Regions from separate parts of the Psychrobacter sp. LV10R520-6 genome, predicted to be linked through region 2. Evidence: predicted binding sites of a transcription regulator. Region 2 holds the regulator's gene; the other holds the start of a gene.
The links. Region 2 encodes PhoB, which activates phosphate uptake and scavenging genes when phosphate is short. Its sites were predicted from a motif close to TGTCATNAANCTGTCATAA; they were not measured.

Region 1: a site for PhoB is predicted at 2,528-2,546, ahead of pstS (phosphate ABC transporter substrate-binding protein PstS). Genes of this name have one in related genera too.

The regions. Positions count from the first base shown of each region.
Region 1 covers NZ_LT900024.1:2,846,991-2,852,196, forward strand. The annotation lists gene thiC (phosphomethylpyrimidine synthase ThiC) at 1-1,895, opposite strand, end outside; TPP riboswitch at 2,167-2,291, opposite strand; gene pstS (phosphate ABC transporter substrate-binding protein PstS) at 2,619-3,770, shown strand; gene pstC (phosphate ABC transporter permease subunit PstC) at 3,914-4,870, shown strand; gene pstA (phosphate ABC transporter permease PstA) at 5,054-5,206, shown strand, end outside.
Region 2 covers NZ_LT900024.1:2,336,607-2,341,812, reverse strand. The annotation lists gene fadA (acetyl-CoA C-acyltransferase FadA) at 1-988, shown strand, start outside; gene U1P77_RS09680 (isochorismatase family protein) at 1,250-1,825, shown strand; gene asd (archaetidylserine decarboxylase) at 1,955-2,857, opposite strand; gene dtd (D-aminoacyl-tRNA deacylase) at 2,974-3,426, shown strand; gene phoB (phosphate regulon transcriptional regulator PhoB) at 3,601-4,305, shown strand; gene phoR (phosphate regulon sensor histidine kinase PhoR) at 4,420-5,206, shown strand, end outside.

The DNA.
Region 1 (5,206 bases), 510 kb from region 2:
GTAATTTTCATTGAGCAAAATTTAGGGCCACACATCGAGCAAAAGTGAGCAGACTTGTGCGCGTCTTTTGGTAAGGTCTCGTCATGATATTCACGCGCCGTATCAGGATCGAGCGCCAAATTGAACTGGTCGTCCCAGCGGAATTCAAAGCGGGCTTTCGACAAAGCATTATCACGCGCCTGTGCACCTGGATGGCCTTTGGCAAGGTCAGCAGCGTGAGCAGCAATTTTATAAGTGATAATGCCGTCTTTGACATCCTTTTTGTTGGGCAGACCCAAATGCTCTTTAGGCGTCACATAACATAGCATCGCCGTGCCAAACCAGCCAATCATCGCCGCACCAATGGCACTAGTAATATGATCATAGCCTGGCGCGATATCAGTCGTTAAAGGCCCCAAAGTATAAAATGGCGCGTCAGCACACAGCTCAAGTTGCAAATCCATATTTTCTTTAATACGGTTCATCGCCACGTGACCCGGTCCTTCAACCATCACTTGCACATCATGCTGCCAAGCTACTTTGGTCAGCTCCCCCAGCGTTTTTAGTTCGCTAAATTGCGCTTCGTCATTGGCATCCTGCAAGCAACCAGGACGTAGGCCATCACCTAGACTAAAGGCGACATCATAGGCTTTCATAATCTCACAGATGTCTTCAAAATGAGTATATAAGAAACTCTCTTGTTGATGCACCATACACCACTGCGCCATGATAGAGCCGCCGCGCGAGACAATACCCGTCAGGCGTCCGGCAGTCAGGGGCACGTAATCTAGCAACACGCCAGCATGTATGGTGAAGTAATCAACGCCTTGTTCCGCTTGCTCAATAAGGGTATCGCGGAATATCTCCCATGTTAAATCCTCAGCGACGCCATCGACTTTTTCTAATGCTTGATAAATAGGGACCGTGCCAATCGGTACGGGTGAGTTACGAATCAGCCATTCGCGAGTTTCATGAATATGGTTACCAGTGGATAAATCCATAATGTTATCCGCGCCCCAACGTGTTGCCCAAGTCATTTTGGAGACTTCTTCATCAATAGATGAACCCAGCGCCGAGTTACCGATATTGGCGTTGATTTTGACTAAAAAATTACGGCCGATAATCATCGGCTCAGACTCAGGATGGTTAATATTATTAGGAATAATTGCACGACCTGCCGCCACTTCACTACGTACAAATTCAGGCGTAATAACAGTAGGCGTGTTAGCGCCAAAGCTCTCGCCATCATGTTGACGCATGTCCGTTGATTCATGCTGCTTTTGGGTTTCGCGAATAGCGATATATTCCATCTCAGGAGTAATAATACCGCGGCGGGCATAGTACATTTGGGTGACATTGCCGGTTTTACCAGCGACATCTTTGGCACGGCGCGGCTTATCGATATGAGCAAACCTCAGATTGGCAGTGCTGATGTCGCGGGCGCGCGTTTGTCCGTAGGTACTTGATAGACCGCTTAACTGTTCGGTATCACCGCGCTCGTTTATCCAGCCTTCACGTAGCTTAGGCAGCCCTTTGGTAAGGTCGATTGTGGCATTGGGATCAGTATAAACGCCTGAGGTATCGTAGACATAAAAGGGAGGATTGTGCTCACCCTCTTGGTCGCCAGTACCGCCGACAGGGGTATCGGCTAAATTAATCTCGCGCATCGGGACTTGGATATCGGGTCTTGAGCCTTCGATATAGACTTTGCGGGAGGCGGGAAGGATACGATGTAAGTCACGAGCGTCTTCTTCAAAACGGGCGTCTTTTTGGTTGCGATGGGCAGGTGTCTTTAGAGCGTCCGCTTTTTTATCTGCCTTGCTGACAGTCGTGTTAGCTGGTGTTTCTACTGAATTGTCGGTTGGGATATAAGTCTTAGCGACGTGTGCATTCGAAGTAGCGTTTGAAATAGTCATATGCTGTCCTAGCGTGTTGTCTAATGGTAAAGGCAACACCGCCAGAATCTGCGGGGTAAGCGTCAATTATGCATGCAAGTTTAACCCAATCGTCAGTATAAATTAATCGCACTAGCAAATATGATGCTAATGGATAGGACTAACTGGAGCGTTGGGTGCCACTTATTATTAACCGCCATACTTTTTATTAACCGGCGAACTCTAGCTACTAAAACAGAGCTAAAGAGTAATTCTAATAATAAGGCATTTCTGCACACCCGTTGCAAGACCATAACATCAGCTCAGACTTCCCTGCGTCGGTACTAACCGCATCAGGTTCGGCGGGTGGTTTCTCAGCGAATATACGATGACTGCTTATAAATCAGTCAATAATACATCGCACCCCGAGTCTGTCAGTGTTGTAAATCAACTTCATACTAGCAAACTTTCGACCTGACTGCTAATGATATTCGGCCATATTTATAATCATTTGGAATCTATAGTTTTATTAAGATTAATTATTAATATTGTTTAGCTAAATTATTTAATGGTATTCGATTTTAGATCGGTTAATCAAGGTTGGTTTACTAACATGGAGATGCTTTCGCCCTTATTACTACTGCTTTTATTACTGTTGTTATTAATATTACTATTGTCATCAAACTGTCATTAAAGCTTGGCACAATGCAACGCATGTCACGGACTAGAATTTTTCGTACCGTTGTTAAACTTTAGGAGTCTTACATGCGTTATTCATTATTAGCAGTGGCCGTCAGTTGTACCTTAGCACTTACGGCGTGTAATAAATCAACCGACACCGCAGAGCCGGCTACTGACAGTAGCGCAGTTGCCAGCAGTAGCACTGATAGTAGTACCACGAATAGTGCCAGCCCTGCCAGCAACGATCAAATTTCAATGAATATTACTGGAGCCGGTGCTTCATTCCCGCAGCCTATCTATGCCAAATGGTCAGCCGACTATAATGACGCGACCGGTGGAAAAGTCAACTACCAATCTATCGGCTCGTCAGGCGGTATTAAGCAAATCGTCGCAGGCACCGTCGATTTTGGTGCCTCAGATGCACCAATGACGCCAGAAGAATTGACGAAAGAAGGTTTGATCCAATTCCCAACCGTGATTGGCGGCGTGGTACCAGTGGTCAATATCAAAGGTATAGAGCCGGGCGAATTGAAGCTAGATGGCAAAATGCTGGCAGATATTTATTTGGGTAATATTAAAAAATGGAACGACCCTGCTATCGTGCAGCTTAACCCAGATTTAAGCTTGCCAGACAGGCCTATTACCACTGTGTTTCGCTCAGATGGCTCAGGCACGACTTTTAACTTCACCGATTACTTAGCAAAAGTATCACCTGAATGGCAAAGTGATGTTGGCGTTGACAAGACAGTCAAATGGCCAACGTCTGCTCGCGGTGCAGCAGGTAAAGGCAACGAAGGTGTGGCAAGTTATGTCAGCCGAATGGACAATGCCATTGGTTATGTCGAATACGCCTATGCCAAGCAAAATAATATGTCACATGTGGCACTCAAAAACGCGGCAGGCAACTTTGTGCAGCCATCAATAGAAAGCTTTGCGGCGGCAGGGGATATTGACTGGTCGCAGCAAGCAGGGTTCTATAAGGTCATTACCAACTCTGAAACTGCCGAGGCATGGCCGATTGCCGCTGCAACCTTTATTTTAGTACATAAACAGCCGCAAGATCCTAAGCAAGTGGCCGGCGCGCTAAACTTCTTTAGCTGGGCTTATGACCAAGGTGATGACGCAGCAATTGAGCTAGATTATGTGCCATTTTCTGATAAGGCAGTCGCGCTATTCAAAGACAGCTGGAAGCAAGTGGTCGGTAAGGACGGCAAGCCGGTCTATACCCCGCAGTAACAATAACAATAATAGTAACAACATACCCTCCCATGCGCCTGTGATTTTGCTGATAAGCAGATCATAGGCGTAACTCATAGTTAAAATATTTATATTTAACCCATTCATTTTCAAGCATATTTATCAAACTAATTGAGGTGGTCATGGCAGGACTTAATTTGCAGACACAACTGAACAAACAAAAACGTTGGGATGCAATATTTGTCACCACTACCAAAGCGGCAGCACTTTTTGTGTTGCTAAGCTTAGGGGCGATTTTACTGTCACTGGTTATCGGTGCGTGGCCAAGTATGCAAGCGTTTGGACTGGACTTTTATACCAGTAATAACTGGGATCCAGTCGCCAATGAATATGGCGCTCTTGCCCCTATTTATGGCACGCTTGTCACTTCCGCTATGGCGCTGGCTATTGCCGTTCCTATTAGCTTTGGTATTGCGATATTTTTGACTGAGCTGTGTCCCTCTTTTCTCAAGAAGCCACTGGGCATTGCCATCGAGCTGTTAGCCGGTATTCCTTCTATCATTTATGGTATGTGGGGTTTATTCGTATTCGCACCTTTTTTTGGCAACAACATCCAGCCATGGCTGACCGAAAATTTAGGCGGTTTGCCCCTCATCGGTAAGCTTTTCGTTGGTGCGCCGATGGGTATTGGTTTATTCACCGCCTCGTTGGTGCTTGCCATTATGATTATTCCCTTTATTGCCGCCACCATGCGTGATGTGTTTGCGGTTGTGCCTGCACTTCTCAAAGAATCTGCCTATGGCATGGGCGCGACCAGGTGGGAAGTAATGTTTAAGATTGTTCTACCCTATGCCAAAACTGGTGTGGTTGGCGGCATCATCTTAGGGTTAGGTCGGGCGCTGGGGGAAACTATGGCGGTGACCTTTTTGATTGGTAATACCTTTAATATCAGTCCCAGTATGTTTGCTTCGGGGGTCTCTATCACTTCAGCCTTGGCCAATGAATTCGCGGAAGCGTCCGATCCGCTGCATCTATCGGCGCTGCTGCATTTAGGGCTGATACTATTTATGATTACCTTTATCGTTCTGAGTATCTCACGTCTGCTGCTACGCGGCATGGATAAGCGTGCTGGAGAATAACTTTTGGATAGTAGCCGCTGTCATTATTGTTAAGTCGTTTTTGCTAAGCCGGACATTTTATAAATGGTTTATTAAAAAATACTATTTAATGAAAAATATAAACTGTAGAAAGTTAGTAAATAATAAGGAATCTGCTGCATGACCGCATTGTCTGCCATTACTCAAGCCTCGACTAAGCCCATTATGGCCAGCGACCAAAGGTTATATCGCCGTCGCCGACTGTGGAATAAAGTAGGATTGGGCTTTGCAGCCTCAGCTATGATATTTGGGCTATTTTGGCTGTCGTGGATTTTGATTACTTTAGGCGTTGAAGGCTTTAGCGGTTTGGTGCAAATG
Region 2 (5,206 bases):
AAACCAGACTCTAGAACAAGCGATGAATATCGGCCGTAACATCGGTTTATTGGCTGATATTCCTACGTCGACTGGCGGTCAAACGGTCAATCGTCTATGTGGCTCATCAATGCAGGCATTACACACTGCGGCGGCGCAAATTATGACCAATCAAGGTGATACTTTCATCATTGGCGGTGTTGAGCACATGGGTCACGTAGGGATGACGCACGGCATTGACCTAAATCCTGCTGCTTCTAAGCACTATGCCAAAGCCTCAAATATGATGGGCTTGACCGCAGAAATGCTTGGCCGTATGAATAATATCAGCCGCGAAGAGCAAGATGCCTTTGGTCTTGAGTCGCATCGCCGTGCATGGGAAGCCACTACTGAAGGTCGTTTTGACAATGAAATTATCGGTATCGAAGGTCATGATGCTGCCGGTCGTTTGCAACTGTGTACCGTTGACGAAGTGATTCGTCCCGATGCGACGATGGAACAAATGCAAAATCTACGTCCCGCTTTTGATCCTAAAGGTGGTACGGTTACTGCTGCAACCTCATCAGCGTTATCGGATGGAGCGTCAGCGATGCTAGTGATGAGTGCACAAAAAGCCAAAGACTTAGGTCTTAAGCCTCGCGCTCGCATTCGCAGCATGGCGATTGCCGGTTGTGATGCGGCTATCATGGGCTATGGCCCGGTACCTGCGACTCAAAAAGCACTTAAACGTGCCGGCATGAGTATCGATGATATGCAGACTATTGAGCTGAACGAAGCCTTTGCTGCCCAAAGTTTATCGGTACTTAAAGCAATGAACCTTACTGACAAGCAAGATATCGTCAATATCAACGGCGGTGCGATTGCTCTAGGTCATCCACTTGGTTGTTCAGGCGCACGTATCACTGTGACCTTGCTAAATGCTATGGAACAGATGGATACTGAAGTTGGTCTAGCCACTATGTGTATCGGACTGGGTCAGGGTATTGCCACTATTATTGAGCGTGTATAAGCGGTTGATGTTTCAATAATTTTAAAGTAGTTAATCGTTTTAACAGAAACCCTCAGTCATTATGACTGGGGGTTTTTGTATTAATGGTACATAGGAGAAGTATAGAATGAAAAATCATAAGTTGTTACTATAGGTTATCCTCATTGACGTACCAGATAAACTATGACTAAATAAGAGTATAATTAATAACTATAATTTCATGCCAAATCTGAAGTTAAAACAACCTACACATATAGGTTTCAGCCGTACAAGGAGTGTACTATGCCCACCATGATTACTGACCGTACCTACCGTATCGCCCGCGAAAATACGCAAGCGATGATAATTGACGTGCAAGAACGTCTGACCCCGCACATCTACGACCATGAAAATATCGTCAAGAAAATAACCACTTTAGTCAAAGGTCTACAAGCACTTGATATTCCGATCATGCTGAATGAGCAATATAAAAAAGGCTTAGGCGATACGCTACCCGAAATTCGTAAGCTATTAGAAGGCAATAATGCCAAAGGCTTTGAGAAAGTCACATTCAGTGCCTGTGATAATGATGACTCCTGGAACCATCTTGCGCAGCAAAATCGCAGTATTGTTTTACTATTCGGCGTTGAAACTCATGTCTGTGTCTTACAAACGGCGCTTGATTTGCTCGATAATGGTATGCAGCCGGTCATCATTGGTGATGCGGTAGGTTCGCGTTTTCCTTACGATAAAAAGCAAGCTATTCGTCGCATTCGCCGTGCTGGCGGGGTGATTACTACTGTAGAAACTATCTTGTTTGAGCTATGCCGTAGTAGTAAAGATCCTGCATTCAAAACTATTAGTAACTTGATTAAGTAGGGTTTTGATTGAAGTGCTTAAATTAAAAAGCTACTCAACGAAACAGCTACTTACTTATGACATCAAAAAAGGGTTTGCCAGTGATGACAAACCCTTGGTTTTATAAATCTTAGATTAAAAAATGATGGTTTAGGTTTCTTTATCGTCATTCGTAGGGCTAGCATTTTTCTCATCAGTGTTAACAGTATTAGCGTTAACCTTCATATGAGACTTACCTAATAACTGTCCCATTTGTACGCTAGCATTAGCGGTCATATTGTCTTGCCAGTCCGCTTTTGCAGCTTTTGGCAATACTACAACAGCCGTTGAGCCCAAATAAAAGCGTCCGAGCTCGTCGCCTTTTGCCAAGCTCATGTTATGACTCGCCTCTTGAATGTCGTCCGTACGATTGATTTTTCCAGTAGCGACCGTTTCGATACCGGCGACAATCATCGCGCCGACCATTACTACCGCAGCTTTACCGTACTGAGTATCAAACATACATACCAAGCGCTCGTTACGAGCAAATAAGTCAGGAATATTAGCGGCAGTGGTAGTATTAACCGAAAATAAGGCGCCGGGAACATAACGGGTTTTGGTTAAGGTGCCAGCAAATGGCATATGGACGCGGTGATAGTTGCTGGGCGCTAGATAGACAGTCGCAAAGCTACCATCTGCGAAATAACTGCCATCTTCACTATCGGCAAGCAGCTGACCCACATCGTAATGCCGACCTTTGGCTTGTAGTAGCTTATGATTCTGTATCTGACCCAACTGTGATATCACGCCATCGGCGGGGCTGACGATACCATTGGTAGTGCTATCAATGGTGCGCGCATCGTCTTTAAGCTCACGGGTAAAAAAGTCGTTAAAGCTCTCATAAGCCTTGAAGCTCTGACGTTCATAGTCATCCAAATGAACGTTATAAGCCTTGGCAAAGCTGCGAATAAAGACGCGTTTGACGACAGGGTGACGGCTTGCAGCCAAACGTCCAGCAACTTTGCTCAGCTGCTGCTGCGGGACAAACTGCTGTAGAGTAGTAAATAAAGTCATGACGAGGTTACCGGAATAGGGTTTAAAATAAGAATAGAAAATAAGTAAATCAATAGCCGCATTTTAACATGAACCACGTATTAGGGTATGATCATAATCTGCTAAGGAATTAATAAATGAAAGCACTTATTCAACGGGTGAGCCGTGCCAGCGTCACGGTTGATGACAGTTGTATTGGCAGAATTGAACACGGAATATTATCGTATATTGGATTGGGGCATGACGATAGCCTACAAAGTGCGCAGCGGTTAGTAGATAAAATTCTTACTTATCGTATTTTCGAGAATACTGCTGATCCTGCCAAAGTTGGCAAGCTTGATCAAAATGTACAACAAGTCGGCGGCGGATTATTAATGGTGTCGCAGTTTACTTTAATGGCAAATACTAATAACGGACGTCGGCCAGATTTTGGTGCAGCTATGAAGCCCGATGCCGCGCAAGCATTGTTTTCTGAGCTGATAGCTTATGCAAAAACTCAGCATCCTATAGTTGCTAGCGGACAGTTTGGGGCCAATATGCAAGTCGAAAGTATTAATGATGGGCCGCTTAACTTTTTATTGGAAGTTTAAGCTGTTTGTTAATTTAATAAGTTGTCAGTTAATTTAAATTGTCATCAAGTCGTCATAATAAAGTTGTTTAATAAGGGGAGAGTGGCGAGCGTTTACTATTATATTTGCCTATTCCTTTAACCCACCATTTACTACTTATCATTTAAAAGCTGTCATTTAAAAAAAGGCTATCGTATGCAGAATGAGCAAATTTTGATTGTCGAAGATGAGCCGGCAATCCGTGAAATGATTGTCATGACCTTGGAGATGGCAGGATTTGACTGTTTGCAAGCCGTCGATGTAGCGGAGGCGCACCAACAAGTGGTTGACCATCGTCCCGCGCTCATTTTACTAGATTGGATGCTACCGGGTGATAAAAGTGGCGTTGATTTTTGCCGGATGCTCAAAAAAGACGAGCTGCTCTCCGAGATTCCGGTCATTATGCTCACGGCCAAAGGCGAAGAAGACAATAAAGTGCAAGGGCTGGATGCAGGGGCGGATGATTATATTACTAAGCCGTTCTCAACACGTGAGCTGGTTTCACGAATTAAAGCGGTGCTGCGTCGAAGCAGTGCACTGAGTGCCGATAAGCCCATTGAAGTAGCAGGATTGAGCCTTGACCCCAAAAGTCAGCGGGTCAGTGCCGATGGCAAGGTGATTGATATTGGGCCAACTGAATATCGATTATTGGCGTTCTTTATGAGTCATCCGGAGCGAGCTTATACCCGTACTCAATTGCTTGACCAAGTATGGGGTGGCAATGTATATATAGAAGACCGCACGATTGATGTGCATATTCGCCGTCTACGCAAACTCTTGCAACCTTATGACTGTGCCAGCTTAATCCAAACCGTACGCGGCACTGGTTATCGGTTTTCTAGCTTGGTTGAACAAGAATAATTGAGAAAAATAGGTTAGTAACAGTAGGTTAGTAAGATAACTACATTTAGTAAAAATGGCATAGTGACAGTGGAACAGTGGAACAGTTGCTGGTGGTGAGGATAGTATATCAATATGATGACGTCTGCGGATAACAAACGACGCCCAACGCCCCGATATGCGCTGCTATGGGCAGATATACGGTGGCTGCTGTTTTGGTTAAGCGGTGGGGTGGCGTTAGGTTTATACAGCTCCTATCTTTTGGAAAGCATCATCGTGGCGCTGTTATCATATAGCTTGTGGCGGATGTATACCTTACAGCGATTCAACGCTTGGATTAATAAACCGGTGAATACGCCGTCTCCTGATATGCTGGGCGGTCTCAGTGTGGTGGCATCGCAACTGTATCAAAACCGTAAACAAGAAAGGCTCACTCAACAGAAACTAATGGGTTTGGTCAAAAAAATTAGAAGTTCTTTATTAGCCTTACAAGATGCGGTTATTTTGCTCAACGATACTGATGATTTGGAATGGTGGAATCAGGCAGCAGAAGACTTACTGGCGCTACAATCAAGCGACCAAGGCAACAGTATCTTTAACCTCATTACAGTGCCAGAATTTCGGCAATATTATCAGACGACAGTTTCTCCAAATAACGGTATTCATATGGTGTCATGGCTTAATCCAGGACGCTACCTAAAGTGTGAAGTCACGCATTTTGGTGGCGAGAAGCTATTGATTATTTATGACGTCACCCGCTTGCAGCATTTAGAGCAGATGCGTCAAGATTTTGTAGCCAATGTCTCGCATGAGCTGCGGACACCATTGACCGTGCTGATGGGCTATCTTGAGACCTTCTCTGACCAGCCCGATATTGCGCCGCAGTGGCAACGCGGTTTTAAACTTATGACCCAACAAACCG